Regions from separate parts of the Mesorhizobium sp. P2_E10 genome, predicted to be linked through region 2. Evidence: predicted binding sites of a transcription regulator. Region 2 holds the regulator's gene; the other holds the start of a gene.

Region 1 (14,949 bases), on a different contig from region 2:
CGAGGTCATTCTCGACGACCATGGCGGCCACATGTTCGTCTGCTCCGACACAGACCATTGCGAGAAGCGGCGCGAAGAAGGCCATCGCGGTCACCTCACACCCGAGATGATGGAGCCGGCGCAGTGACCGACGAACCGCTGTTGCGCGTTTCCGCGCTGTCCAAATTCTACGGCTCGCGCGTCGGCTGCGAGAACGTCACCTTCGACCTCTGGCCGGGCGAGGTGCTGGCCGTGGTCGGCGAATCCGGCTCCGGCAAGACGACGTTGCTCAACTGCCTGTCGACGCGGCTGCTGCCCTCTTCCGGCACCGCCAGCTACCGCATGCGCGACGGCCAGTTCCGCGAACTCTACCGCATGAGCGAGGCCGAGCGCCGTTTCTTGATGCGCACCGACTGGGGCTTTGTCCATCAGAATCCGGCGGATGGGCTGCGCATGACGGTTTCGGCCGGCGCCAATGTCGGCGAGCGGCTGATGGCGGTCGGCGACCGCCACTATGGCAAGATCCGCGCTACCGCGGTCGACTGGCTGTCGCGCGTCGAGATCGACGAGGATCGCATCGACGACGAACCCCGCGCCTTTTCGGGCGGCATGCGCCAGCGCCTGCAGATCGCCCGCAACCTCGTCACCGGGCCGCGCCTTGTGTTCATGGACGAGCCGACCGGCGGCCTCGACGTTTCGGTACAGGCGCGCCTGCTGGATCTCTTGCGCGGCCTCGTCACCGATCTCGGTCTCGCCGCCATCGTCGTCACCCACGACCTCGCCGTGGCGCGGCTTTTGTCGCAGCGCATGATGGTGATGAAGGACGGGCGCGTCGTCGAAAGCGGCCTCACCGACCGCGTCCTCGACGATCCGCGCGCGCCCTACACCCAATTGCTCGTTTCCTCGATCTTGCAGGTGTGACGATGCCGACCCCTCTCGTTGTCTCCGATGTCGCAAAAAGCTTCACCATGCATCTGCGCGACGGCATCAAACTGCCTGTCGTCGCCGGCGTCTCGTTTTCGATCCGGGCCGGCGAATGCGCCGTGCTCGGCGGCCCCTCCGGCGCCGGCAAGAGCTCGATCCTGAAAATGCTCTACGGCAACTATGCCGTCGACGAGGGCCAGATCATCGTCCAGCACGATGCCGGACTCATCGATCTCGCCACCGCCAGCCCGCGCACCGTGCTTGCGGTGCGCCGGCAAACGATCGGCTATGTCAGCCAGTTCCTGCGCACCGTGCCGCGCGTCTCCGCCCTCGATGTCGTCGCCGAACCGCTGGTTGAGCACGGCGAGGAGCGCGAGGCAGCGAGAGGCAAGGCACGCGCGCTGCTGGCGCAGCTCAACCTGCCCGAAAAACTCTGGGCACTGCCGCCGGCGACGTTTTCCGGCGGAGAGCAGCAGCGCGTCAACATCGCGCGCGGCTTCATCACCGAACATCCGATCCTGCTGCTCGATGAGCCGACCGCTTCGCTCGACGCCAGGAACCGCGACGTCGTGATCGAACTCATCGCCGCCAAGAAGGCGGCGGGCGTCGCTCTGCTCGGCATTTTCCATGACCACGACGTGCGCGAAGCGGTGGCCGACCGCATCATCGACGTGACCAGTTTCGCTGCCGGAAAAATCGCCGCATGACTAGGAAATTGTCGGAAGCGCCGCTGGTCCACGCGACGGCGCAAGTCGAGAATTCGACCCTCGGCCGCTGGACCGAGATCGCCGACCGCAGCCGGGTTTCGGAAAGCATCCTTGGCGACTATTCCTACATGATGCAGGACTGCGCCGTCTGGTGCACGACAATCGGCAAATTCTCCAATATCGCGGCCAGCGTGCGCATCAACGCCACCAACCATCCGACCTGGCGGCCGACGCTGCATCACTTCACCTACCGCGCCTCCGACTATTGGGACGACGCTGAGCATGAGAGCGAATTCTTCGCCCAGCGGCGTGCCAAGCGCGTCACCATCGGCCACGACACCTGGCTCGGTCACGGCTCGACCATCCTGCCCGGCGTCACCGTTGGCGATGGCGCGGCGGTCGGCGCCGGTGCGGTGGTGTCGAGGGATGTCGCCCCCTACACCATCGTCGGCGGCGTGCCGGCAAAACCGATCCGCGAACGCTTCGATCGCCGCACCGCCGAACGCTACCAGGCGCTCGCCTGGTGGGACTGGGACCATGCAAGGCTGCGCGCCGCCCTCGACGATTTTCGCTCGCTTGAGGCTGAGGCTTTCCTGGAGAAGTATAGCTGATCAAGCGACATTCACGGCCGTTTCGTGCTTCAACAAATTACCATTGAAAGATAGCGCGTGTAACAACACGAATATTTTCGAAAGGGCTTAATGTCCCAGCAATAGATGCCGACTAGTCATAGCCTATGGGCAACGGTCAGCAATTTTTGTTAGTGGTTCTCTGCATCGGAATTACGCTGGTCGCGCTTGGGCTTTTGATCGTGGTGCGCGGTATCTACCGGCGGAGAGAAGCTGGTCCCGGTGCGGTGATCGTGGCGACGCTCTTTGGATTGGCTCTATTAGCGGCTGGGCTCGTAATCCTCTTCGTATTGTTTGTCGCTAGTAACATGGGCTGCTTCAACTGCTAACAGATTGGACGATCCGTCTGTCAGGTGATCGATCCGGCCTTCACACCCCTGACACAGGACTCAGACAGGAGGCCATCTCCCCCAAGGAGATCGCTATGCTCGACACCATCAGACCCTCGCTTGCCGGATTCTTTGCCGGCTCCAATCCGACCGTCCCGGCGCATCTTGGCACGCGCTACGACACGTCGGGCAATTTCCTGACCGAGCCTGGCAACACCGTCGTCAGCCATCTGATCAGCGGATCGCCGTCCGAGGCTGTCGTACTTGCCGTGCGCAGCAAGATGCGCGCGATGCCGGACGCCGACCGGCTGGCCTTCACCCCTGTCTCCAGCCTGCACATGACGCTGTTCCAGGGCATCATCGAACATCGCCGCCGGCTTCCCTACTGGCCGCAGGATGTGCCCCTCGACACCAGCATCGACGACATGACCCGCCTTTGCCTGGAGCGCCTGAATGGGTTCGACGGAAAGGGCGCGTTCAAGGTCAAGGTCGTTGAGGTCGTGCCGACCGGCCTGACCGTTGCCGGCGCAACGGACGAAGACAAGGCCATCATGCGCGCCTGGCGCGATGCGCTGTCGGTGCCGTTCGGTTACCGCCACCCCGATCACGACGCTTACGTCTTCCACATCACCTTCGCCTACCAGATCCGCCGCCTCGCCGACGACAGGGCGGCCGCATGGCAGGACCTGTTCGATGACTGCCTCTCGCTCTTCACCAGGCAGGCGCCGGTGATCGAGCTCAGGCCGCCGGCATTCTGCAGCTTCAGCGACATGAGGCATTTCGAGGAGCTGCTGATCCTGGGCTGACCGCTGCGGATCGATCGCCTGACGCCACGTCTGTGGGCGGTAACAAAACTGACATCAATCCGACACCGCAGGTTCACGGCGCTGCGCTAGCGAGGGTTAACAGACCTTCAACTGCGACTGGACTGGAACGTGCCCCCCATGTCAGCAAGCTCAGCCACGCTTGAAATCCGCGGCGTTACCCGCCGATTTGGCAAGAACACCGCCGTCAGCGCGGTCGCCCTGTCGATCCCGCCGGGTCAGATGGTCGGCATTATCGGTCGTTCGGGCGCCGGCAAATCGACCCTTCTTCGCATGATCAACCGTCTCATCGACCCCAGCCAGGGGTCGATTTTTTTTGACGGCGCCGAGGTTTCCAGCCTGCGCGGTTCGCCGCTGCGGCGCTGGCAGCGCGACTGCGCCATGATTTTCCAGCAGTTCAACCTGGTGCCGCGCCTCGATGTGCTGACGAACGTGCTGCTCGGCAAGCTCAATCACCGCTCGACCATGACCAACCTTTTCGGCATGTTCTCCCGCGCCGAGTGCGCCGAGGCCGTCGCCGCCCTTGAACGCCTCGACATCGCCCGCACCGCGCTGCAGCCGGCCGGCACGCTTTCCGGTGGCCAGCAGCAGCGCGTCGCCATCGCCCGCGCCATGATGCAGCAGCCGAAGGTGATCCTCGCCGACGAACCGATCGCCTCGCTCGATCCGCTCAACGCCAAGGTGGTGATGGATTCGCTGCAGGACATCAATCTGCGCGAAGGCATCACCGTCATCACCAATCTGCACACGCTGGATACGGCGCGCAGCTATTGCAACCGCATCATCGGCATGGCCGCTGGCAAGGTCGTGTTCGACGGTCCGCCGGAGGACCTCAACCGCGAGGCGGTGCGCGTGGTCTACGGCGCCGACAGCAATGGCGGCGAAATCTCCGAGGCCATCACCTCGACCAGCGTCATCATCAAGCAAAAAATCGCCGCATCCGCCGGACCGCTCGAGCCAGCCTTTTCTGGCTACTAATCCAACAAAGAGCGACCGGGATCGCCAGCCTGCGTCAAAGGCACCTGTCAAAATTCGAACGCATCCGGCGCGACGCCGGGATCAACAGGAGAGACATCAAATGTTCAGGAAGATGGTTTTTGGCGCCGTTTCGTTGTTTGCCATCGCGGCCAGCGCCGCCCACGCCGCCGATATCAAGGAATTCCGCGTCGGCATCCTTGGCGGCGAGAACGAAACCGACCGGTTGCGAAACTACCAGTGCCTCGCCGATCATCTGAAGACCGAATTCGGCTTCGAAAAAGTGTCGCTGTTCCCGGCCGCCGACTATGATGGCGTCATCCAGGGCTTGCTTGGCGGCACGCTCGATTTCGCCGAGCTTGGTGCTTCCGGCTACGCCAGTATCGCTCTCAAGGACCCGAAGGCGGTCACCCCCATCCTCACCACCCAGCAGACCGACGGCGCCACCGGCTATTATTCGATCGGCCTGGCGCTCAAGACGTCCGGCATCACCGACATCAAGTCGGCCAAGGGCAAGAAGCTCGGCTACGCCGATCCGGACTCGACCTCGGGCTACCTGATCCCACTGACCCAGATCCCGAAGGACACCGGCGCCTCGAACGAAGCCTTCTTCGCCTCCACGCAGTTCAATGGCGGCCATGAGAACAACATCCTCGCCGTCCGCGACGGCAAGGTCGACGTGGCGGTGGACGATTCCTCGGGCATCGGCGACTTCAAGAACGGCTACACCTCCGGCACCTTCCACAAGGAAGTCGCCAAGGGCGCCGTCGACCCCAACGACTTCGTCGAAGTCTGGCGTTCCGGCCTGATCCCGAACGGCCCGCTGGTCGTTCGCACCGAGCTCGGCACTGAGATGACCACCAAACTCGCCAACTTCTTCACCGATCTGCCGAAGAAGGACAAGGCTTGCTTCGAAGGCGTCGAAGGCGGCGATTTCACCGGCTACGTGCCGGTGAAGCCGGACTTCTACAACGTCATCGTCGAAGCCCGCAAAGCCGCGATCGGCGGTTGACGGCAATTCAGGAAGGGCGGCGCATCCAGCGCCGCCCTTTTTGCATGTTCCGGTCATGACCATCTCAGCAACAATCCATTCAGACGCGACCCGCCGGACCGCTGACGCATGGCGGCGCCAGACGTCCTTGCGCCGGCTTTACACCGCCATCGGCATCGGCCTGCTGCTGGTCGCCATGCTCGGCACCATGTGGTTCGCCGACGAGGCCAATGCCGGCCACTTCTTCGACCGGCTGCCGCACATACTGGACTTCCTCAGCTGGCTCATCCCCAAGGACTGGTACGATGTCTGGCGGGCGCTGTTCGACGTCGCCTCGCCGCATGATACCGGCACCCAGGAATTCAATTTTCCGCTCGGACGCGTCTATGTCTGGGGCGGCTTCTACATCCCCGAATATTTCGAGCTGATGCTGACCACGGTCAACACGGCATTGGTCGCGACCTTCATCGGCTTCATCTTTGCAGTGCCGTTCTCCTTCATCGCGGCGCGCAATCTGACGCCGAGCCCGGCGCTCAGGCTCGTCGTCAAGCGCTTCATGGAATTGCTGCGCGCCTTCCCGGAGATTGTCATCGCAGGCCTGTTCGCGGCCATCGTCTCGGTCGGCCCGGTCGCCGCCATCATCGCCATCGGCCTGCATTCGATCGGCGCGCTCGGCAAGCTGTTCTACGAGATCAATGAGAACGTCGACATGCGCGCCGAGGAGGGCCTGAGGGCGGTCGGCGCCAACTGGTTCGAGCGCGTGCGTTTCGCCGCGTTGCCGCAGGTGCTGCCCAATTTCATGTCCTATACGCTGCTTCGGATCGAGATCAACGTGCGCATCTCGACCATCATCGGCGCCGTCGGCGGCGGCGGCATCGGCGAGGAGTTGAAGCTCTCGATCTCGCGCGGCTTCGGCGCCAAGACGCTGGCGCTGGTGCTGCTGCTGTTCACTACCATCTTCATCGTCGATCAGTTCTCCGCCTGGCTGCGCCGCAAGCTGGTCGGCGAGCAGGCCTTCATGATGGGGGCCTAACCATGGCCACGATGACCGCCGACGAGATGCTGTCGATCGAGCAACGCTTCCCGCAAGTGTTCCAACGGCCCTTGTACAAGCGCTTCGGCCCGCTGTTTCTGTTCGCCGGCATCCTGCTCTATCTCGTCTATGCCTTGTGGTTCTTCAGCCTGCCGCAAGTGCTGAAGGAATCGCACTGGGAGCGCCTGCCGCTCTTCCTGACGCAGTGGATCAGCTATGATCTGCAGCCTGAATTCCGTCTCGACCAGCCTCAGATCACGCCAAAGTACCCGCGCTTCTCCGCCCTTGGCGAGAATCCCAAGCCGGACTGGGTGGTCACCAACGCGGATGGCTCCTTCACCGTCCTGATCGACGGCGCGGCGAAATCCGTCACCTTCGACAAGACCCAAGCCACGATTGTTGCCAATGGCCAGACGGTCCCGGTGTCGCTGACTGGCGGCAAGCCGGTGATTTCTGGCGAGGTGCCCGACTGGATCACCGCGCATTACGACGAGGTCGTCGCCAAGATGGGCTTTGCCGGCGAGGTGCGCGTGACCGTCGATCGCGTCAAGGTTCGCAAACGCTTCCTTGGCTGGGCGAACTTCGTATTCGACACCCGCTCGCCCTTCTTCGGCAAATCGGCCGGTGAAGTGATCTCGCTGATCTGGTCCGGGCCAGAACTCAAGCCGGGCACCTCGAACCTTGCACTGGCCGGCGACAACATCTGGAACAATGCCCAGTGGCAGCATGGCGACGTCTGGACAAAGCTGTTTCAGACCATAGTCATGGCGTTTCTCGGCACGCTTCTGGGCGGCATCGTCGCCTTCCCGCTCGCCTTCTTCGCCGCCCGCAACATCACGCCGAGCGGACTGCTCAGCCAGGGGCTCAAGCGCTTCTTCGACTTCATGCGCTCGGTCGACATGCTGATCTGGGCGCTGTTCTTCACCCGTGCCTTCGGCCCCGGCCCGTTGGCCGGCAGTGCCGCGATCTTCTTCACCGAGATCGGCACGTTGGGAAAAACCTATTCGGAGGCGCTCGAAAACATCGACGACAAGCCGCGCGAGGGCATCCAGTCGACCGGCGCCAACGGTCTTTTGGTGCAACGCTACGGGGTGCTGCCGGAAGTGATCCCCGTCTTCATCAGCCAGACGCTCTACCAGTGGGAATCCAACACCAGGGGCGCCACGATCATCGGCGCCGTTGGCGCCGGTGGCATCGGCCTGAAACTCTGGGAAGCGATGCGCACCAATTCCAACTGGGCCAACGTCTTCTACATGGTGCTGCTGATCCTGCTCGTCGTCTTCGTCTTCGACAACATTTCGAATTTCCTGCGCCGGAGGTTGAGCCGGACGATCCATGACTACAACAGGATCCAGGCTGAGCAGGGGTAGCCTTGTGACGCAGAAGCGCAGGCATCGTCTCGCCGGCGCCTAAGGGTCGACCCCCACTCCGTCGAGCTTCGCTCGACGGAGTGGGGAACCGCCTGGCAACCGTTGCGAACGCAAAAAGAAAATGAACCAGGCGCAGGGCGCCTAAGCCGCCCTCTTCCACCCATCCCTGATATGCTTGTACCCCTCCCGATAAACCGCCTCCGGCGTCTCAGCAAAATCGCGCCACACCTTGGTCGCCGCCGCCAAATCCTTGAGCGACCGTCCGAACGCCTCGATCGTCAGCCAGTCGTCATAGCCACTCTTGCGGATGGCCGAGAACGTTTCGTTCCACGGAATGTTGCCGCGTCCCGGCACGCCGCGATCATTTTCCGATATGTGAATATGCACGACATTCTTGCGGTGCTTCGCATAGGCGCCGATCGGGTCGGCCTCCTCGATGTTGGCGTGGAACGTATCGTACATCGCCTTGATGTGCGGCCGGTCGATGGCGTCGATGTGCTCCGACAGATCAGCCAACGTGTTGAGCAGATAGCACTCGAAGCGGTTGAGCGCCTCCAGCCCGATGGTGACGTTCTTCTTGCCGGCGTGGTCGGCGATGGCGCGTTGCGAGGCGACCGAGCGCTTCTTCTCGGCCGCCGTCGGCCCGCTGCCGGAAAAGGCGCCGAGCGTCGAATGCAGCGGGCCGCTCAGCTTGCTGGCGCCGAGCGCCTGGGCGCAGTCGATCGCCCATTTCATGTACGTGATGCCGGCCTTGCGGGTCGCCGCATCCGCCGAGATCAGGTTCATCGCCGGATCGCCCATGGCTGACACGGCGGTGCGTTGCAGCCCGATGCGGTCGAGCAGGTCGCCGAGCTTCTTGTAGTCGTCCGGCGTGCCTGAGAAAACCGGTATCTCGACGCCGTCAAAGCCGGTCGCCTTGATGTCCCTGAGCAACGGCTCGTGCTTCTTCGACACCGCCGTCGTCCACAAGAACATGCACATGCCGATTTTCATCGACGCCCCCTCCCCATGTGACGGCGCGCCGGCTGTTCCCGCCGGTTGCGCCATGTCCCTTTCAGCCGCGCGTTTAGAGTTTGGTCCACGCCCCATTCTTCTTCGACGACTTCACGCAGGCTTCGATGAAGGCCATGCCTTCAACGCCGTCCTGGATGGTCGGGAAGACGACATCCTTGCCCGGCTTGCCGCCCTTCTTGCGTGCCGCGCGGATGGCGCGGGCCGCCTCCTGGTAGATGTTGGCAAAGCCTTCGAGATAGCCTTCAGGATGGCCTGACGGCACGCGGCTGACGCGCCCGGCCACCGGCAGCGCCCCGGCGCCGTTTCGGGTGAGCAACTGCTTCGGCTGGCCGAATGGCGTGTACCAGAGATAGTTCGGATCGGCCTGCACCCATTCCAGCCCGCCCTTGGAGCCGTAGATGCGCAGTTTCAGCCCGTTCTCATGACCGGGCGCCACCTGGCTGGCCCAGATCATGCCCTTGGCCGGGTGCGCCTTGCCGACCGGCTTGAAGCGCAGCAGCGCGTTGACGTTGTCGTCGAGCTGCCGCCCCGGCACGAAGGCGTCGAGATCGGCCGACAGCGAATCGAGCTCCAGCCCGGAGACGAAGCGCGCCAGATTGTAGGCGTGCGTGCCGATGTCGCCGAGCGCACCGCCGGCGCCGGCCTGTTTCGGGTCGGAGCGCCAGGCAGCCTGCTTCTGGCCGGTGGCTGCAAGATCCTCGGTCAGCCAGTCCTGCGGATATTCCGACTGCACGATACGGATGTCGCCGAGCACGCCCTTGGCCACCATCTCGCGCGCCTGGCGGATCATCGGATAGGCGGTGTAGTTGTGCGTCAGCACGAACACCTTGCCGGTCTTTTCGACCACAGCCGCAAGCTTCTTCGCTTCGGCAAGGGTCGTTGCCAATGGCTTGTCGCAGATGACGTGAATGCCGGCTTCGAGAAACGCCTTGGCCGCCGGCACATGCACGTTGTTTGGGGTGACGATGGCCACCGCCTCGATGCCATCGGGACGCTTGGCCTCGGCCTTGGCCATCTCGGCGTAGGAGCCATAGCTGCGAGCGGGATCGAGCCCGAGTTCGGCGGCCGAGGCCTTGGCGCGCTCCGGGTTCGCCGACAGCGCGCCGGCGACCAGCACGAAGTCATTGTCCATGCGCGCCGCGATCCGGTGCACAGCGCCGATGAAGGCCCCTTGCCCGCCGCCGACCATGCCGTAGCGGATCGGGCCGCCGCCTCCCGTTTCCGATTTCGATGCGCCGACCATGTTTGTCTCCCTCGTCTCGTGCGTTCTGCTTTTGGCGTTTGCTGCTGCCGGCGAAGCCGGTCAGATCCCCATCATGGCGCGCAGCAGCTTCTTGTCCGTGGTGCCGCCGGCAAAATCATCGAATGCCCTTTCCGTCACGCGGATGATGTGATGCTGGATGAAAGGCGCCCCTTCGGCCGCACCGTCTTCAGGATGCTTCAGGCAGCACTCCCATTCCAGCACTGCCCAGGAATCATAATTGTACTGCGTCAGCTTGGAGAAGATGCCGCCGAAATCCACTTGCCCGTCGCCGAGCGAACGGAAGCGTCCGGCCCGGTTGGTCCAGCTCTGATAGCCGGAATAGACGCCTTGTCGCCCCGTCGGATTGAACTCGGCGTCCTTGACGTGGAACGCCTTGATACGCTCGTGATAGATGTCGATGAATTCGAGATAGTCGAGCTGCTGCAAGAGGAAGTGCGACGGGTCGTAGTTGATGTTGCAGCGTTTGTGACCGCCGACCGCGTCGAGGAACATCTCGAAGGTGGCGCCGTCGAACACGTCCTCACAGGGGTGAATCTCGTAGCCGACATCAACGCCATTATCCTCATAGACATCGAGGATCGGCTTCCAGCGTTTGCCGAGCTCGCCAAAGGCCTCCTCGATCAGTCCGGCGGGCCGCTGCGGGAAGGGATAGAGGTAAGGGAAAGCCAGCGAGCCGGTGAACGACACCGAAGCATTCAGTCCGAGATTGCGCGATGCCTTGGCGCCGAACTTCATCTGCTCGACCGCCCATTTCTGCCGTGCCTTCGGATTGTTGTGCACCGAGGCCGGCGCGAAGCCATCCATCTGCGCGTCATAGGCCGGATGCACCGCCACCAACTGCCCCTGCAGATGCGTCGACAGTTCGGTGATCTCGACGCCGGCGTCAGCGCAGATGCCCTTCACCTCGTCGCAATAGGCCTTGGAAGTGGCTGCTTTCTTGAGGTCGAACAGGCGCGCGTCCCAGGTCGGGATCTGCACACCCTTGTAGCCGAGCCCCGCTGCCCATTTGGTGATCGAGGCCAGCGAATTGAACGGCGCGGCGTCGCCCGCGAACTGCGCCAGAAACAGCCCAGGGCCCTTCATTGTCGTCGGCATCGGCATCCTCCAAAATCATTTTCCAGGGACCAAGCATAGCGCCTGATGAAGGCAGGGCCAGCCTCTTTGGTCTTTTCGCATCATGCGGCTGTGCATTGCCATTCTGGTATTACCAAATGCCAAATTCTGGTCAAGCTGTTTGATGCATGATCACCGCCAGTTGCGCACGCGGCATTGGCTCACATATTTCAATATAATCAATATGGTAGATCACGGTCGAGAGGGTGCGATTGCGCTTCTTGCCGTCCGCGGGAAATTGCTGTAGACCTCCCTTCAGGCCCAATTGGTCGAACCAGTTTGAGAAAAATACTGGAGCGCCTTGGGGAGGAAACTGGCCGCACGCTCCGGTGGGATGCGTCGCGGGCGAACTGGTACAGGCGAATCTGGGAAGGACAGACCATGCATCTTTCGACGCACAACTGGATGCGGGCGGAGCCATTGGAAACGACGCTCAAGCGGATCAAGAAATTCGGCTACGAGTCGATCGAGATTTCCGGCGAACCCGAGCAATACAAGACCAAGGAGACGCGCGCGCTGTTGAAGGAGCACGGCATCCGCTGCTGGGGTGCTGTGACGCTGATGCTGGGCGAGCGTAATCTCGCCGCCAAGAACCAGGGCCAGCGCGAGCGCTCGGTGCAGTACGTCAAGGACGTGCTGACCATGGTCAGCGAACTCGACGGCGAGATCATCACGCTGGTTCCCGCCACCGTCGGCAAGGTGGTGCCGGACGGCACCGAGGAAGAGGAGTGGAAGTGGGTGGTCGACGCCACCCGCGAATGCTTCACCCACGCCAAGAAAGTCGGCGTCAAGATCGCGGTCGAGCCGCTCAATCGCTTCGAGACCTATCTGTTCAACCGCGGCGCGCAGGCGCTGGCGCTGGCCGATGCCGTCAGCCCGGAATGCGGTGTCTGCCTCGACGCCTACCACATCCACATGGAAGAATTTAACGTCTATGAAGCCATCCGCCAGGTCGGCAAGCGCCTGTTCGACTTCCACGTCGCCGACAACAATCGCTTCGCCGCAGGCCTTGGCCAGATCGACTGGAAGAAGATCGTCGCCACGCTGAAAGAGGTTGGCTATGACGGCGCGCTGACCAACGAATTCGTCGCGCCCGTCGACCGCACGCCGGCCGCGCCCTATCCCGACATGGTCGAACGCAACCCGGTCGACATCTCGCCCGAGCAGCTCAAGTTCATCCAGGACCACGGCTCCAGCGTGCTCACGGAAAAATTCTACACCGACCAGATGCGCATCAACGCAGAAACGCTGCTGCCGCTGATCAAGTAGTCGATCCGTTTGGAAATGAGCCTTTCCGCCCAGACCGGCGGCAAGGCCGGGGATGAACATGCGCATCAGAAACGTCCAGGCCTGGTGGGTCCGCATACCGATCGAAGCCGCGAAGCAGCATCGCAGCGACTTCGGTCAGGTAGCGACCTTCGACGCCGCCATTCTGCGCATCGAGACGGACGACGGGCTGGTCGGCTGGGGCGAAGGCAAGAACGCCGCCGGCAGTGCCGGCAGCTATGGCGCGCTCGTCCATATGCTGAACCACGAGGTCGGCCCGCAATTGATCGGCCGCGACCCCGCCGACATCGGCGTGATCTGGGAGATGCTCTACAATGGCGTGCGCCACGACAGTGCGGCGCGCGCCGGCCACGCCATGCCGCAACTGGCGCGCCGTGGCATGAGCGTCGCCGCCATCAGCGCCGTCGATATCGCACTCTGGGATATACTGGGCAAATCGCTCGGGGTTCCGGTCTGGCGGCTGCTCGGCGGCCGTAAGCTCGATCGCATGCAGGCCTATGCGTCCGGCGGTTGGGCGCCCGCTGACACCATCGGTGAGCAGCTGAAATCCTACATTGCCAAGGGCGGCTTCAAGGCGCTGAAGATGCGGATCGGCGCCATGGATGGCGCCCCGCACATTTCCGCAGCCCGCGTGCGTGCGGCGAGACAGGCACTTGGTCCCGATGTCGACCTGATGGTCGATGCGCATGGCACCTATACGGTGGCCGAAGCCAAGCGCTTCATCCATCTCGCCGCCGACCTCGACCTCGCCTGGTTCGAGGAGCCGGTCATAGCCGACGATAAATCGGGCATGGCCGAGGTTCGCGCCTGTGGCTCGATCCCGATCGCCACCGGCGAAAGCGAGGCGACGCGCTATGCTTTCCGCGATCTCGCGGTGCTGAAATCCGCCGACATCTTCCAGCCGGATCCCGCCTTTTGCGGCGGCATCAGCGAAGCGATGAAGATCGGCACCATAGCCAGCGCCTTCAATTTGCGTTTCGCGCCGCATCTATGGGCCGGCGCCCCTTGCTTCTTTGCCGGACTGCATGTCTGCGCTGCTTCGCCGGCGAGCTTCACCGTCGAATATTCGCTCGGCGCCAACCCGATGATCCATGATCTTGTCGAAGAGACTGTCGAAGCAAAGGACGGTATGATAGCGATCCCCGAAAAGCCGGGACTGGGGTTCACCATTTCGGAGCGGTTCCTGGAGGCGCACGCGCAACGCTGTTGACGATGAAAGAAAAGAACCTTCTCGCCGAACTCGCCGCCTATCTCTTCTCCCATTCGGACAAGGAGACGGGCCGCACGCCGTCGGAGCGCGAACTGGCGGAGCACTTCGGCGTCAGCCGCGGCCAGATCCGCGAGGCGCTGGCCATTCTCGAAGCCATGCGCATCGTCGAGCGCCGCGCCAAATCCGGCATCTACATCGACACCAAGCAGGCCAGCGTGGAAGCCATGGCGCTTTTCGCCCGCGCCGGCCTGCCGCTTGACCCGATCCAGATCTACGAGACGGTCGAGCTGCGCAAGATCCATGAGATCAAGGCAGCCGAACTCGCCTGCTCGCGCGCCACCGAGGAGAATTTCGAGCGGCTGCGCGAAATCCTGAAGGCCTCGGAAGACCGCATTGCCGCTGGCGAGGGCCTTGCTAAGGAAGACCGCGAATTTCACCTCGAGATCGTGCGCGCGACCAAGAACAGCGTCTTCCACAATGTCTGCAGCGTCTACTACATGATGGGTGAGCTGCGCCTGCCGATCTATTTCAACGATCCCGAGCGCTCAGTGCGCTCGCATGCCGAGCACATCCAGATTTTCGAGGCGCTGCTACGCCGCGACGGCAATCTCGCCCAGGCGCTGATGAGCGCGCATCTGCAAGGCGCGGAGAGCTACTGGAAGGGCCTGATCGAAGGCCGTGAGGCAGACCCGCCAAGTCCGGCGCTCGAAAAGGCCTAGGCAACTCCAGGAAAAGTGTGAAACGGTTTTCCCGGGGAAGCGCGCAGCGCTGTCCCTGGGGACTTGCTGATAAACAAACGGGAGCCCTATGCCCAAGATCCTGTCGACGCACACGCTGCATCCGCGCGCCGCTGCCATGCTGGTGGGCGCCGGCGAGCTTGTCATCGCTTCCAATGTCGATGCAGCCACGCTGGCCGGCGAGGCGAGGGACGCCGACATCGTCATCGTCCGCGCCCACCTGCCGCCGGCCCTTTTCGAAGGCGCAACGAAGCTGAGGGCGGCCATCCGCCACGGCGCCGGGCTCGACATGATCCCGATGGAGGCGGCGGCCGCCGCCGGCGTGCTGGTGGCCAACGTGCCGGCGGTCAATGCGCGCTCGGTCGCCGAGCACGTGATGTTCGTGGCGCTGGCACTCTCCCGCCGCTTCCGCGTGGTCGATCGCGATCTGCGCGCGAAAGGCTGGCTTGCCGGCCGCGAGCACGCCAATTCCAACAGCGAACTCGCCGGCAAGACCGTCGGCATTGTCGGCCTTGGCGCAGTCGGCCACGCCGTCGGCCATATCGCCGCGCACGGCTTTGACC
Region 2 (14,949 bases):
AAGTCGGCCGGCTATTCGCAGACGACGCGATAGCGCTTGCCGGGTGCGCTGACGTCCTTGCAGGTCAGCGGCTTCGTTGGCTCGGCAGACAGGCTGGGCGGGTTGGAGACCCTCGTCAGGCGCCGTGCCGGCGGGGTGTCGCTGTGGGCCACCCATCGTCTCGGCTCCTGCGGCGGCACCGGAAAGACACCGGTTTGCGCCTGCAATTGGGTTGCTCGCGTCTGCGATGGATCCTGGTCCCAGAAACGCCTGACATCGAGCGGTCTGGGGATGACCACCGTCCCGTCATAGCTGCGCGCGCAACCACTGCCGAAAAGCAGCGTCACGCCCAGGAAACAAGGCAGAATCCGACCGAACATTAGCAATACCCCTTGGTAACTTATAACGCGGCTGCGGTCCCGCCGACAACCGGCCGAATTGACGCGTTGCAGTTGCCGTCTTTTGGATCAATGCAACCCGTTATGGTTAGCGGATCATTAATGCTTCTCGGGCACATTCCGTCGGCGAACCGCGGGGAGGGTTCGGCCTTGGTTTTCGGGGTGGGACGGGATGGCGGAAGCGGACGAAACAGTTGGGGCACGTGGCAAGCGCGGTGCCCGCAAGAAGGGTGTGCACGGCGACGATGCGCTCGCCGATCACATCGATTCGGCCGAGGCGCTGCGCCAGTTGGTCGAAGCGGGTGCCGACTGGGTCTGGGAGACCGACGCCGAGTTGCGCTTCTCCTGGGTTTCGGAAAACTACCAGGCCGCCACCGGCATCGATCCCGCGACCATTCTTGGCCGGTTCCGCTTCGATTTCCTCAAGCAGATGATGGACGGCAATCGCAATGCCGCCGCGCATCTCGAGGATTTGCAGGCGCATCGGCCGTTTCGGGATTTCGTCTATGAATTGCAGGGCGGCCGCCCCGACTGCCACTGGGTTGCGATCACCGGCTTTCCACGCTTCGATGCCGAGGCGAAATTTGCCGGCTATCGCGGCATTGGCCGCAATGTCACGGCGTTGGCCGATGCATTCGACCAGCTGAAGTCGACGCAGCAAGACAGTGATGCGCCGGCAGCTGGCGAGAATGCACAGCATCTGGCCGATCTCGAGCGGACCATGGACGCCATGCATATGGGCGTCGTGCTTCTGGACGCCCGGCTCGACACGCTGATCGTCAACAAGGCCTATCGCGACCTCTCCAGGATTCCGGAGGGCGCCGTGACCATTGGCGCTCCGTTCAGCCTGTTGATGGAATTGAACCGCCGCAACGGCATCTATGGCGATATCAACGAACAGGCGTGGCAGCGCTACCTCGCCAGCCGCATCGAGGAGATTCGCGCCGGCTCCGTCGCGCCGCGCGAGTTCCCGCACGCCGATGGCCGGACGATGATGTTCTCGGTGACGGCGCTGTCGGGAGGCAAGCGGCTGTTGACCTATTACGAGGTCACCGAGCTCAAGGCTCGCGATGCCGAGATCGTCAGCGCCAACGCCCGGACTGCTGAAACCTTCGCCAATCTGCGCACGATGGTCGACCAGATGCCGATCGGCGTCCTCGTCCTCGATGCCGACATGCGCGCCGAAGTCATCAATCGCGCCTTCTACGATTTCTGGGGGATCGACGCCCGGCGCGCCGAGATCGGCTGCAACTTCCGCGATCTAATGCAGGCCAGCCGCGACGTCGACCCCTATGGTTCCGACGATGCGACATGGCATCAGCATATGGTCGAGCGCGAGGCGGAGATCAGGGCGGGCACGGCCGGATCGAAGCAATTCCCGCGCAATGACGGCCGCACGCTGATCTCGTCGATGTCGCCGCTGGCCGGCGGCAAGCGGCTGATTTCCTATGTCGACGTCACCGAGATGAAGGACCGCGAGGCGGAACTGGCGGAAGCGCTGGAGAAATCGCGGCTGGCCGAGGCGGTGATCAACGGGGTCAAGGACCCGATCTTCGTCAAGGACGACAATCTGCGCTTCGTCTTCGTCAACGAGGCGTTCTCTTCGCTTTTCGGACAGACGCCGCAGGCGATGCTCGGCAAGCCCGGTGGCGATTTCGTGACGGCGGACGAAGTGGTGCTGTTCGAGGAAAGCGAAAAGCAGGTCCTGGCAAGCGGCAAACCCTACGAAGTGGAAGAGAACTTCGCATTTGCCGGCATCGGCCGCTCGCGCATCGTCAGGAAAAACCGCGTCTCGATGGCCAGCGGCCGCAATTATGTCGCCGGTTTCATTTTTGACATTTCCGACATGAAGCGCCGCGAGACGGAAGCCGAGGACGCACGCAAGAACCTCGCCACCGTGCTGGAATCGTTGCCGGCTGCCGTCATCATCTACGACCGCGACGACAAATTCGTCTTCGCCAACCGCAAGCTGCAGGATACGCTGCCGGCGCTGAAGCCGGCGTGGCACCCCGGCGGCACTTTTCGCGACGCGCTGAAGCTCGGCCATTCGGTGGGCTATTTCCGCCTCAGCGGCGACCCTCAGGTCGACAAACTGTATGACGGCGATCCCGAGCGCTGGCTCGACGCCATTCTCGCCCGCTACCGCTTGCCCAACTCGTCCTATGAGCGCCTCAATCCCGATGGCCGCTGGTACCAGGTCTACGACATGCGGACCGAGGACGGCACGTTCATCGGCGTGCGCGTCGACATCTCCGAAATCAAGAGTCGTGAAAAGGCGCTGCAGGAAAGCATGCGCCAGATCGACCTGTTCCGGCACGTGATGGACGAACTGCCGGTGGCCGCCTTCATCAAGGCCGAAGATCTCAGCATCGAATTCGTCAACAAGGCATGGTGCGCCTTGACCGGCATCCCCAAGGAAGAGGTCATCGGCCGCACCGACCGCCAGCTGTTCGGCGTCGACGATGCCGAAAGCTACAGCCATGACGACACCGAAGTCGTCGTCACCGGCCGCTTCCGCGAGGTCGAGGAGCCCGTGACCCATCGCGATGGCACGCTGCGGCAATTGATGACCCGCAAGAGCCGGCTGGTGGCGCTCGACGGGTCAGTTCATCTGGTCGGCTCCAGCACCGACATCACCGACGTCAAGGCGCGCGAACACGCGCTGCAGGAGAGCATGCGCGAGAACGAGGTGTTCCGCAACCTCATCGACAACGTGCCGGTGTCGATCTACGCCAAGCGCTCCGACCTCAGGCAATTCTATGTCAACAAGGGTTGGTGCGATCTCACCGGCCTGACCAGGGAAGATGCGATCGGCAAGACCGACATCGAGATTTTCGGTCAGGACGGCGAAGCCTTCGTCAATGGCGATCTTGCCGTGCTGCGTACCGGCGAGACACAGGAGATCGAGGAAACGGTGACGCTGGCCGACGGCAGCGTGCGCCACCAGTTCGCCCGCAAGGGCGCGATGATCGCGTCCGACGGCTCGCTCTATCTGATCGGGTCGACCACCGACATCACCGAGCTGAAGCTGCGCGAGGCCGAATTGCGCGAGGCGCGCCAGCGCGCCGTGCTTGCCGACCGTGCCAAGTCGGAATTCCTGGCCAATATGAGCCACGAGATCCGCACGCCGATGAACGGCGTGCTCGGCATGGCCGAACTTCTGGCCAAATCCGATCTCGACCCGAAGCAGAAGACGTTTACCGACATCATCGTCAAGTCGGGCAACGCGCTTTTGACCATCATCAACGATATCTTGGACTTCTCCAAGATCGACGCCGGCCAGCTGGTGCTCGACCCGGCGCCCTTCAACCTCCCCGAAGCGATCGAGGATGTGGCGACGCTGGTGTCGACACGCGCCAAGGAGAAGGACCTCGAGCTCATCGTGCGCATCGAGCCCGGCCTGGAAAGCCTGTTCATCGGCGATGTCGGCCGCATCCGGCAGATCGTCACCAATCTGGTCGGCAATGCGGTGAAGTTCACCGACGAAGGCCACGTGCTGGTCGACGTGACCGGGCAAAAGGTGGCGATGGGAACAAAGCTCACCATCTCGGTCACCGATACCGGCATCGGCATTCCGGAGGAGAAGCTGAAGCTGGTCTTCGAAAAATTCAGCCAGGTCGATACCTCGTCGACCAGACGCCACGAAGGCACCGGGCTCGGGCTCGCCATCACCTCGCGCCTGGTCGAGCTGATGGGCGGCGAGATCGGCGTCGAGAGCGCCGAAGGCAAGGGCTCGACCTTCTGGTTCACCGTGACATTGCCGAGGGCCGGGGAACAGACCGGGCGGCGGATCATGCCGGTCGACGTGACCGGCGCCCGGGTGCTGATCGTCGACGACAATGCCGTCAACCGGTCGATCCTGAGCGAGCAGATGGCGTCATGGACGTTCGATTCCTGCGCGGCCGAAAGCGGCGCCGAAGGGTTGAAGGTGCTCGTTGCCGCCGCTGCCTATGGCGTGCCGGTCGACTGCGTCGTGCTCGATTACCAGATGCCGGGAATGAGCGGCGCCGAAATGGCGCGCATCGTGCGCAACACCGCAGGTCTGGCCGATACGCCGATCATCATGCTGACATCGGTCGACCAGTCGCTCGCCAACACCAGCTATCGCGATCTCGGCATCGATGCGCAGCTGATCAAGCCGGCGCGGTCCTCGGTGCTTTTGGAAACGCTGGTCGCCACCATCCAGCGTCACCACCACCACACGACAGGCGACGGTGTGCTGCCGGCGGCAAGCCGTGGTTCCGGCATTTTGCAGCCGTCTTCGGCAAAGCAGCCACTCGCCGCATCGGAGCGGGCCTTGCTGCAGCCACCGCCGGTTCGCGCCCGCGCCCGGACGGCCGGGGATGAACGCAGGCTCGACATCCTGGTTGCCGAGGACAATGAAGTGAACCAGATGGTGTTCACCCAGATCATCGGCGAAACCGGCTACAGTTTCGAAATCGTCGGCAACGGCCGCAAGGCGCTCGACGCCTTCGGCAGGCTCAATCCGCGCATGATCCTGATGGATGTCTCGATGCCGGAGATGAGCGGGCTCGAAGCGACGGCCGCCATTCGCCGGCTGGAAGAGGAGTCGGGCACGCATATTCCGATCGTCGGCGTCACAGCGCACGCGCTGAAAGGCGATCGCGAACGTTGCCTGGAAGCCGGCATGGACGATTATCTGCCCAAGCCGATCAGCCCAAGGGCGCTGCTTGAAAAGGTCGAGCGCTGGGTCGGCACAGGCTCAGAAGTCCAGCGCAGCGCAGGATAGGCGCGCCATCGAGGCCGGTTTCGCCAGCAGCGGAGAAAGATCGCCGAAGATTCGGCGCCGCTCCTTGCGCGAAACACTATGGTGCGATCGCACCATACCAAAACAAGTCCGCAGCCGGGACAATGATCGCATAGAAATCCGCACCAGTTACGGGCGGGAGCAAGCGACCGCCGGCAAGAAACAGCGTCAATTCTACCCCAACGGACCCTGTTTTCGGTGATGGCTTGGCCAAGACACGCTCTGGCCACAGGCAACGCGCTCCCGCCCGGCTTTTCTTTCCCTGCGCTTGCCGCTGAGGAAGAAGCCGGCCGGAATCGCGCAAGTCCCTGATTTCGGCAGCAAACCGCGACCACATTGCCAAGGCTGGCCGGCCGCCATTTTCGGCACTCCCGTTCGACGTTACCGGGCTGACACGAAACTGTCATGCGACTGTAATAATCGGGGGCTATTGGCCTCAGCGGGCGCCGACAGACACTGGCGCCGAGAGACCATCTTCCGAACAGGAGCAGGCCACATGAAGAAATTCCTCCTCACGGCGTCGGCCGCGGCGCTTGCGCTGGCCGCGTCGTCCGGCTTCGCCGCCGCGCGCGACCAGATCCAGGTCGCCGGGTCGTCGACCGTGCTACCCTATGCCAAGATTGTCGCCGAGCAGTTCGGCGAAACCTTTACCAACTTCAAGACCCCGGTGGTCGAGTCCGGCGGCAGCGGCGCCGGCATCAAGGAATTCTGCAAGGGCGTCGGCGAAGACACGATCGATATCGCCAACTCCTCGCGCCCGATCAAGCCGGACGAGGTCAAGTCCTGCGCCGACGCCGGCGTGAAGGAAATCCAGGAAGTCCGCATCGGTTATGACGGCATCGTCTTCGCCACCGACATCAAGGGCCCGGACTGGGCGCTGGTTCCCGCCGACATCTACAAGGCGCTGGCCGCCAAGCTGGTCGTCGACGGCAAGCTGGTCGACAATCCGAACACCAAGTGGAGCCAGGTCAACCCGAAGCTGCCCGACTGGGACATCGCCGCCTACATTCCGGGTGAAAAGCACGGCACGCGTGAAGTGTTCGAGACCAAGCTTCTCGACGCCGGCTGCGACAAGGCCGCCATCAAGGCGACCGGCATCAGCGACGACAAGGAAGTCGGCAAGACCTGCATCGCCATCCGCAAGGACGGCAAGGCTATCGATATCGACGGCGACTATACCGAGACGCTCGCCCGCATCGACTCCAACAAGACCGGCGTCGGCGTGTTCGGCCTCGCCTTCTACGAAAACAACGCCGACAAGCTGAAGGTTGCGACCGTCAAGGGCATCGTGCCTTCGACCGCGACCATCGCCAGCGGCGAGTATCCGGTGTCGCGCCCGCTGTTCTTCTACGTGAAGAAGGCGCATCTCGGCGTCGTTCCCGGCCTCAAGGAATATGTCGAGTTCTTCCTTGACGACCAGATGGTCGGCCCGGAAAGCCCGCTCGCCGAATACGGCCTCGTTGCGGCTCCCGACGCAGAGCGTCAGGCCCAGCGTGACGCATTCGCCGCCGGGAAGACGATGTAATCAGCTACCGAACCAGGGCGCGGGCCAAGTCCGCGCCCTGGTTTCGTCGCCTGCCGCAATGGCGGCGGCGCTTTGAATTTTCCTTGGGGTGGGTGATGTCGTCCTTGCTCGTACTCGCCATTATCGTTGCCATAGGCCTGGTTGCGTTCTTTATCGGCCGGCAGCGTGCTTCCGCTCAGGACAATGGCACGGTGAAGCCGCATTCGCGCGCCCACTATCACGGCTGGTGGGCCTTCCTGCTCGCCGTTCTGCCCGCCCTTTTGCTGCTCGCCGTCTGGAACGTCGGCTCTTCGGTCTATCTCGACCGTCACATTCACGCCGCCTTGCCCGAGCGGACCGCCGACAGCAAGGTTGCCAGCGAGGCGCTGGACGTCAGCCTGGTAAAGAGCCTCGCCAAGGGCTTGCGCCAGCTCGACGCGAACACCGCACTGCCAGCCACTTTCGCCGAACTGCAGCCGATGCTCGCCGCCAAGGGCGTGGCGCTGGCGACCGACACGCAGGACTACATGATCCCGATCGCCGTCGAGGCGAACGCCGTGCAGAACCGGCTCGGCCTGTTTGGCGCAATTATCACCTTCGCCTTGTCGATCGCCGGCGCCTTCTATGCGCTGAGGCAGATCGCGCCGCGCGCCAGGGCGCGCAACAATGTCGAGAGGCTGATGCTGTGGGGGCTGCTTGCCGCCTCCACCATCGCCATCCTGACCACGGTTGGCATCGTGCTCTCCATGCTGTTCCAGACGATCACCTTTTTCGAAAGCGTGTCGCCGGCGAGTTTCTTCTTCGGCACGGTCTGGGATCCGCGTTTTTCCGCTGCCGGTTCGGGCGGCAGCCAGGGCCAGTTCGGCCTGATCCCGCTGCTTGCCGGCACGCTCTATATCGCAGCGGTCGCGCTCGTTGTCGCGGTGCCGATCGGGCTGATGTCGGCGGTCTACATGGCCGAATATGCAACGCCCCGGCTGCGCTCTGTGGTCAAGCCGGCGCTGGAGCTGCTCGCCGGCATACCGACCATCGTCTACGGCATCTTCGCGGTGGTCACGCTCGGGCCTTTCCTGCGCGATCTCTCCGCGGCGCTGACCGGCGGTTCGCCCTTCATCCAGGGCCAGAGTATCTTCACCGCCGGCCTGGTCATGGGCGTCATGCTGATCCCGGTCGTGTCTTCGCTGTCCGATGACATCATCACCGCGGTGCCGCGCGCCATGCGCGACGGCTCGCTCGGCCTCGGCGCGACCCGCTCCGAGACGATCAAGCGCGTCATCCTGCCGGCGGCACTTCCCGGCATCGTCGGCGCCATCCTGTTGACCGCTTCGCGCGCCATCGGCGAGACGATGATCGTCGTGCTGGCGGCTGGCGTCGCCGCCAATCTGACCATCAACCCGTTCGAGGCGATGACGACCATCACCGTCAAGATCGTCAACCAGCTCACCGGCGATCTCGAGTTCAATTCACCGCAGACGCTGGTCGCCTTCGCGCTCGGCCTGACGCTGTTCGCGCTGACGCTGGTGATGAATATCGTCGCGCTCTACATCGTGCGCAAATACCGGGAGCAGTACGAATGACCGACATTCCCATGGACACGATGGTCCGGGCCGCCGCTCATCCGCGCCGCGACATCGGCCTCAAGGCCCGCTATGCCGCCGAACGCCGCTTCCGCATCTATGGCATGCTGGCGATTTCCGTCGGCCTCGCCTTCCTGGCCATCATCCTCGTCACCATCGTCTCGAAGGGCTACACCGCCTTCTGGCAGACGACGGTGTCGCTGCCGGTCAACTTCGACGCGAAGGTGATCGATCCCGGCAACAAGCGCGCCACCGATCCGAACGTGCTGATCAAGGCGAACTATCCCAAGCTCGCCGAATACGCGCTGATCGCCAAGCTCGGCATTTCTCCCGACGACAAGCCGGCGATCAAGCAGCTCAAGGGCTTCCTGTCCGAAGGCGCGCGCGTCCAGCTGCGCGACATCGTCGCCGCCGATCCGTCGGTCATCGGCACGACGCGTGACGTCAACATCCTGGCTGCCGCCAATCTCGACTCGGCCTTCAAGGGCCAGATCGACCTCGGCGTCGAGGAAGCGCGCCGCAAGGTTTCCGACCAGCAGATCGCCTGGATGAACAAGCTGAAGGCGGACGGCGTGATGGCCGAGCACTTCAACACCGGCCTGTTCACCTACGGAGCTTCCAGCCGTCCGGAAACATCCGGCATGGGCGTGGCGATCATCGGCTCGCTCTACATGATGGTGATCGTGCTTTTGCTGGCGCTGCCGATCGGCGTCGCCGCCTCCATCTATCTGGAGGAATTCGCCAAGAAGAACCGGTTCACCGACCTGATCGAGGTCAACATCAACAATCTGGCCGCGGTGCCGTCGATCGTCTTCGGCCTTCTCGGCCTTGCCGTCTTCATCAACTTCCTCGGCATGCCGCGCTCGGCCGCTTTCGTCGGCGGCCTGGTGCTGACGCTGATGACGCTGCCGACGATCATCATCGCGACGCGCGCGGCACTGGCCGCCGTGCCGCCGTCGATCCGCGCGGCAGCGCTTGGTCTTGGCGCTTCCAAGATGCAGATGGTGTTCCAGCATATACTGCCGCTAGCCGCCCCCGGCATTCTCACCGGCACCATCATCGGCCTGGCGCGCGCGCTCGGCGAAACCGCGCCGCTGCTCTTGATCGGTATGGTCGCCTTCGTTGCCGACTATCCGAAGACACCTTTCGATCCGGCGACGGCGCTGCCGGTGCAGATCTACCTGTGGGCGAACGAGGCCGAACGCGCCTTCGTCGAACGCATGTCCGGCGCCATCATCATCCTGCTGGTCTTCCTCATGGCCATGAACATCACCGCGATCGTGCTTCGGCGCCGGTTCGAGCGGCGCTGGTAGAAAAAAGGCATTTTGGTATGAACATCATGACCGAACAGTCCCTTGAAAACGCTGTGGGCGATAAAATGAACGCCAAGTCGAACGAAGTGATCAAGATGCGCGGCGACAAGGTCGGCGTGTTCTACGGCGAGAAGCAGGCGTTGTTCGACGTCAATCTCGACGTGCGCCTCAACCAGGTGACGGCGCTGATCGGCCCGTCGGGCTGCGGCAAGTCGACCTTCCTGCGCTGCCTCAACCGCATGAACGACACCATCGATTCGGCGCGGGTGACCGGCAAGATCACGCTGGACGAAGAGGATATCTACGACAAGAGCATCGACGTCGTCGAGCTCAGGGCGCGCGTCGGCATGGTGTTCCAGAAGCCCAATCCGTTCCCGAAGTCGATCTACGAGAACGTCGCCTACGGCCCGCGCATCCACGGACTGGCCAAGCGCAAGGCCGACATGGATCAGATCGTCGAGTCGAGCCTGAAGAAGGCGGCGATCTGGAACGAGGTCAAGGATCGCTTGCAGGAGCCCGGCACCGGCCTTTCCGGCGGCCAGCAGCAGCGTCTGTGCATCGCGCGCGCCATTGCCGTGTCGCCCGAGGTGATCCTGATGGACGAGCCCTGCTCGGCGCTCGATCCGATCGCCACCGCCCGTGTCGAGGAACTGATCGACGAACTGCGCCAGAACTACACGATCGTCATCGTCACCCACTCGATGCAGCAGGCGGCGCGCGTGTCGCAGCGCACGGCGATGTTCCATCTCGGCTATCTCGTCGAGGAGGGCGCCACCGACAAGATGTTCACCAATCCCGACGACAAGCGCACCCAGGACTACATCACAGGCCGGTTCGGCTGAGCGGTTCCGGCAGCGAAGTTTCAGGCACGAGGACGAGGATCATGGGTGAACATACCGTCGCATCTTTCGATGAAGAGTTGGGGCAGATCAGCAAGCTGATCCGCGACATGGGCGATCTCGCCGGCTCGATGGTCAGCGGCTCGACCAAGGCGCTGCTCAATTCGGACAACGCCCTGGCGCAGCGCGTCGTCTCCGACGACGCCATCATGGATGCGCGCCAGCGCGAGCTGGACGACCGCGCCATCACGCTGATCGCCAAGCGCCAGCCGATGGCCAACGATTTGCGCGCAGTGGTCGGCTCGATCCGCATGGCCGGCGACCTCGAGCGCATCGGCGACCTGGCCAAGAACATCGCCAAGCGCGTCGGCACCGTCGGCCTCAGCGTCACGCCGCGCGACCTGTCGCATTCCATCGATGCGATGGCCCAACTGGTGCTCATCCAGGTGCAAGGGGTGGTCGAGGAATACGCCGCCGCCGATGCGGCAGCGCTCGCCAAGCTCAGAAACGACGACGAGCGCATCGACGTCAAATACACCTCGGTGTTCCGCGAGCTTTTGACCTACATGATGGAAGACCCGCGCAACATCACCGCCTGCACGCATCTGTTGTTCTGCGCCAAGAACCTCGAACGCATCGGCGACCATGTGACCAACATCGCCGAAAATGCATATTATGTTTTGACCGGCTCGCAATTGCCCGCCAATCGTCCGAAGCAGGACGAGACGGCGATGTCCGCGCCGGCGGCATGACGACAAAGGTGACCAGTCGATGATCGCGCCACGCATCATGGTGGTGGAGGACGAGGAGCCGCTAGGCGTGCTCCTCCGCTACAATCTCGAATCCGAAGGTTACCAGGTCGAGGTGGTGACGCGCGGCGACGAGGCCGAAATCCGCTTGCAGGAAAACGTGCCCGACCTGCTGGTGCTGGACTGGATGGTGCCGTCGGTTTCCGGCATCGAGCTGTGCCGGCGCCTGAGGATGCGGCCCGAAACCGAGCGGCTGCCGATCATCATGCTGACCGCGCGCGGCGAAGAGAGCGACCGCGTGCGCGGCCTGTCGACCGGCGCCGACGATTATCTGGTCAAGCCGTTCTCGACGCCGGAATTCATGGCCAGGGTCAAGGCGCTGCTGCGCCGCGCCAAGCCGGAAGTCCTGTCCAGTGTGCTCAAGGTCGGCGACATAGTGCTCGACCGCGAATCGCACCGGGTCTATCGCAAGAAGAGCGAGATCCGGCTCGGGCCGACAGAATTCCGGCTGCTCGAGTTCATGATGCGGCATCCCGGCCGGGTGTTCTCGCGCAGCCAGTTGCTCGACAATGTCTGGGGCGAGACGATCTATATCGACGAGCGCACGGTCGACGTCCATGTCGGGCGGCTGCGCAAGGCGGTCAACAATGGCCGCATGCCCGACGTCATCCGCACCATCCGCGGGGCGGGCTACGCGATCCGCGAAGACTAGGTCCCTCGGCGCGGAAGCGTTTATTGGTTGAATGCGTCCACTCCCGGACCTCACGCGTCGATGATTGGCTCAGCCCGCTCATGGCTTCGTCATCCTTGGGCGAAGCAAGGAGCGTAGCGACGCGGCGCAGACCCAAGGATCCATGCCGCGACCTCAAGGCGTTGCTACTGTGCAGAATTCTGCCCCGTTGAATTCTTTGACCGATTTCACGGCATGGATCCCAGGGTCTCCGCGACGGAGCTTCGCTCCTGCTTCGCCCTGGGATGACGACGTTGGGACGGCTTCGGCCAATCTCCAAAGTCGGCGACAATCTGCGGCATCAATGATTGACGTCGTCCTCAGGCCACGTCTTTCCCGATAGCGCCAGCCCGTGCCTGCCCGCCCGGCGCGAAGATCTCCTGGTCGACGAAGCTCAGTGCCCGCATGGCGCAGCCTTCGCGGATCAGCGGCAATTCGTTCGGTTCGGTGTCGAAGGAGATCGATTTCGAGTGCTGGCCGCCGGCGGTCTGGGCGATGGCCTCGCGCAGCGCCGGTTCGATCAGGTCGAAGGCGGCGGCGCTGACGCCGACCATGGCGACCGGCGCGGGATCGATCAGCGCAAAAAGACTGCCGAGGCCGAAGCCGAGCGCTTCGCCGGCCTTGCGGTAGGCCTCGCGCTCCGGCCCGTCTTTCTCGCGTGCCGCGACGGCGAGCGCCCGCATGTCGGCGTCGCTGACATCGGCGACCGGCTCGGCGTCCTCGCCCAATTGCCTGGCGTTGCGCCAGATGGCGTAGTTGCCGGCATAGGCCTCGACGCAGCCGCGCCGCCCGCAACGGCACAGCGCCCCGCCCGGGCGATGGATCATGTGGCCGAACTCGCCGCCCGATGAATGGGTGCCGGTGAACAGCTCGCCCTTCAGCACCAGTCCCATGCCGATGCCGTGCGACAAAAGGATGGCGATGAAATCGTCGTGGTAGCGGACCGGATCGCGCCACTGCAGCGCCACCGCCATCATGTTGCAGTCGTTTTCCATGGTGGCCGGAATGCCGAATTCGCCTTCCAGTATGTCGGCGAAGGCGATGTCGGTCTGCGGCGTGATCGGCGACCACAGCATGGCGCGGGCGTGCGAATCGGTGATGCCTTGGATGCCCATAGCAATGCGGGCAACGCTGTGGGTGTCGAGGTCGGGATCCTCGAGCCGACGCCTGACTATGGCGACACATTCGCCGATCAGTTCGTCGCGCGGCATGGTCAGCGTGTCCAGCCGGCGCTGCTCTTCGGCCACCACCTGGCCGGCGTAGTCGATGACAGCGACGGAAAGGAAATTCAGCGACAGCACCACGGTCATCACAGCGGCGGCTTCCGGATTGAGTCCGAGACCGACTTGCGGCCGACCGCGTTTCAGCGAAACCGGCTCGCTGGCCTTGCTCTCGGCCAGGATGCCTTCCCCGATCAGGTCGGCGGAGATCGCCGATATGGTGGAGTGGCTGAGGCCGGTGGTCGCGGCGATCTCGGTCCGCGACGGCTGGCCGGCGCGGCGCACGGCCGAAAGCACCATCGCCCGGTTGCGGCGGCGCAAATCGTCGTGGCGGATTCCAACCGACATCTTTCTTGCTTTCCTCCCGGTCGTCCCCGCGGCCTCTCATGATATTGAAGGCAGTCGGTGACACCAGCCAAATATTGGCAGAAGCCGGCAGGCCTGTCATTATTTATTGCGAGTCTCGAAAAAAAGTCAGTGACACATCAAAATCCATCAGAATCGATGTTGACAGCGCTCCGGCGTTGGATCAGTATTTTTTCGAGGCTCGAAAAAATAGAGCCTTTGTGCCGGCCTTCGGGCCAGTTTGGTCGCGCCGCACGCGGCGCAGGGAGGATACAATGAAAAGATTCACAGCCGCCATCCTGGCGGGTGTCGCCATGTCGCTGACGCTGGCGTCGGTCGCACAGGCGAAGGACAAGGTCATTGGCGTTTCGTGGTCGAACTTCCAGGAAGAGCGTTGGAAGACCGATGAAGCGGCGATGAAGACGGCGATCGAGGCCGCCGGCGACAAGTACATCTCCGCCGACGCGCAGTCCAATCCCGGCAAGCAGCTTACCGATGTCGAGAGCCTGATTTCGCAGGGCGCCAACGCGCTGATCATCCTTGCGCAGGATGCATCGGCCATCGGCCCGGCGGTGCAGAAGGCGCTGGACGAAGGCATTCCGGTCGTCGGCTATGACCGTCTGATCGAGAACAAGGATGTCTTCTACCTGACCTTCGACAACAAGGAAGTCGGCCGCATGCAGGCCCGCGAAGTGTTCAAGGCCAAGCCGGAAGGCAACTACGTCTTCATCAAGGGCTCGGGTGCCGATCCGAATGCCGATTTCCTGTTCGCCGGCTCGATGGAAGTGCTGAAGGAAGCCATCGACGGCGGCAAGATCAAGAATGTCGGTGAGGCCTATACGGACGGCTGGCTGCCTGCCAACGCCCAGAAGAACATGGAACAGTTCCTGACCGCCAACGACAACAAGGTCGATGCGGTGGTTGCAGCTAATGACGGCACCGCCGGCGGCGTTGTCGCCGCGCTGACGGCGCAGGGCTTGGCCGGAACCGTACCGGTGTCGGGCCAGGACGGCGACCACGCCGCGCTGAACCGCATCGCACTCGGCACGCAGACCGTGTCGGTGTGGAAGGACGCGCGCGAACTCGGCAAGAACGCCGCCGAGATCGCTTCGCAGCTCGCCGACGGCAAGAAGACCGGCGACATTGCCGGCGCCAAGGACTTCACCACGCCTGGCGGCAACACCGTCAAGTCGCTGTTCCTGACCCCGGTTGCCATAACCAAGGACAACCTCAACGTCGTCATCGACGCCGGCTGGATCAAGAAGGACGAAGTCTGCGCCGGCGTCACTGCCGGCAGCGTTGCGGCCTGCAACTAAAACCGGACCGCTATCGGTTCCAAATCTCGGCGCCGCGGCCCAAAAGCCGCGGCGTTTCTCAAGGGGCTTTCCGCTTCAAATGACCGCGGAAAGCAAATAGCATCCATGTTTCCGGCATCCGCGCCAGACGGCAAACCGGTGGGAGGATAGCATGACCGACACGACCTCTAATCAGCCGGTCGCCAGCACTGCCGCGGACCGGGCGCGTGCA

What was found. Region 2 encodes PhoB, which activates phosphate uptake and scavenging genes when phosphate is short. Its sites were predicted from a motif close to TGTCATNNANCTGTCAT; they were not measured.
Region 1: phnC (phosphonate ABC transporter ATP-binding protein) is a predicted target of PhoB. The motif match lies at 3,424-3,440, and genes of this name have one in related genera.

Annotation. Positions count from the first base shown of each region.
Region 1 is NZ_JBFUEK010000012.1:68,017-82,965, reverse strand. It holds gene AC1D0N_RS25150 (alpha-D-ribose 1-methylphosphonate 5-phosphate C-P-lyase PhnJ) at 1-127, shown strand, start outside; gene phnK (phosphonate C-P lyase system protein PhnK) at 124-900, shown strand; gene phnL (phosphonate C-P lyase system protein PhnL) at 903-1,610, shown strand; gene AC1D0N_RS25135 (DapH/DapD/GlmU-related protein) at 1,607-2,221, shown strand; gene AC1D0N_RS25130 (DUF1868 domain-containing protein) at 2,664-3,374, shown strand; gene phnC (phosphonate ABC transporter ATP-binding protein) at 3,513-4,370, shown strand; gene phnD (phosphonate ABC transporter substrate-binding protein) at 4,471-5,379, shown strand; gene phnE (phosphonate ABC transporter, permease protein PhnE) at 5,435-6,391, shown strand; gene phnE (phosphonate ABC transporter, permease protein PhnE) at 6,394-7,761, shown strand; gene AC1D0N_RS25105 (sugar phosphate isomerase/epimerase family protein) at 7,903-8,754, opposite strand; gene AC1D0N_RS25100 (Gfo/Idh/MocA family protein) at 8,828-10,018, opposite strand; gene AC1D0N_RS25095 (sugar phosphate isomerase/epimerase family protein) at 10,079-11,134, opposite strand; gene AC1D0N_RS25090 (sugar phosphate isomerase/epimerase family protein) at 11,534-12,421, shown strand; gene AC1D0N_RS25085 (mandelate racemase/muconate lactonizing enzyme family protein) at 12,480-13,649, shown strand; gene AC1D0N_RS25080 (FadR/GntR family transcriptional regulator) at 13,652-14,368, shown strand; gene AC1D0N_RS25075 (NAD(P)-dependent oxidoreductase) at 14,457-14,949, shown strand, end outside.
Region 2 is NZ_JBFUEK010000006.1:257,243-272,191, forward strand. It holds gene AC1D0N_RS18460 (hypothetical protein) at 12-359, opposite strand; gene AC1D0N_RS18465 (PAS domain-containing protein) at 550-5,127, shown strand; gene AC1D0N_RS18470 (substrate-binding domain-containing protein) at 5,642-6,670, shown strand; gene pstC (phosphate ABC transporter permease subunit PstC) at 6,766-8,226, shown strand; gene pstA (phosphate ABC transporter permease PstA) at 8,223-9,539, shown strand; gene pstB (phosphate ABC transporter ATP-binding protein PstB) at 9,557-10,381, shown strand; gene phoU (phosphate signaling complex protein PhoU) at 10,423-11,130, shown strand; gene phoB (phosphate regulon transcriptional regulator PhoB) at 11,150-11,839, shown strand; gene AC1D0N_RS18500 (ROK family protein) at 12,178-13,425, opposite strand; gene xylF (D-xylose ABC transporter substrate-binding protein) at 13,698-14,738, shown strand; gene AC1D0N_RS18510 (sugar ABC transporter permease) at 14,890-14,949, shown strand, end outside.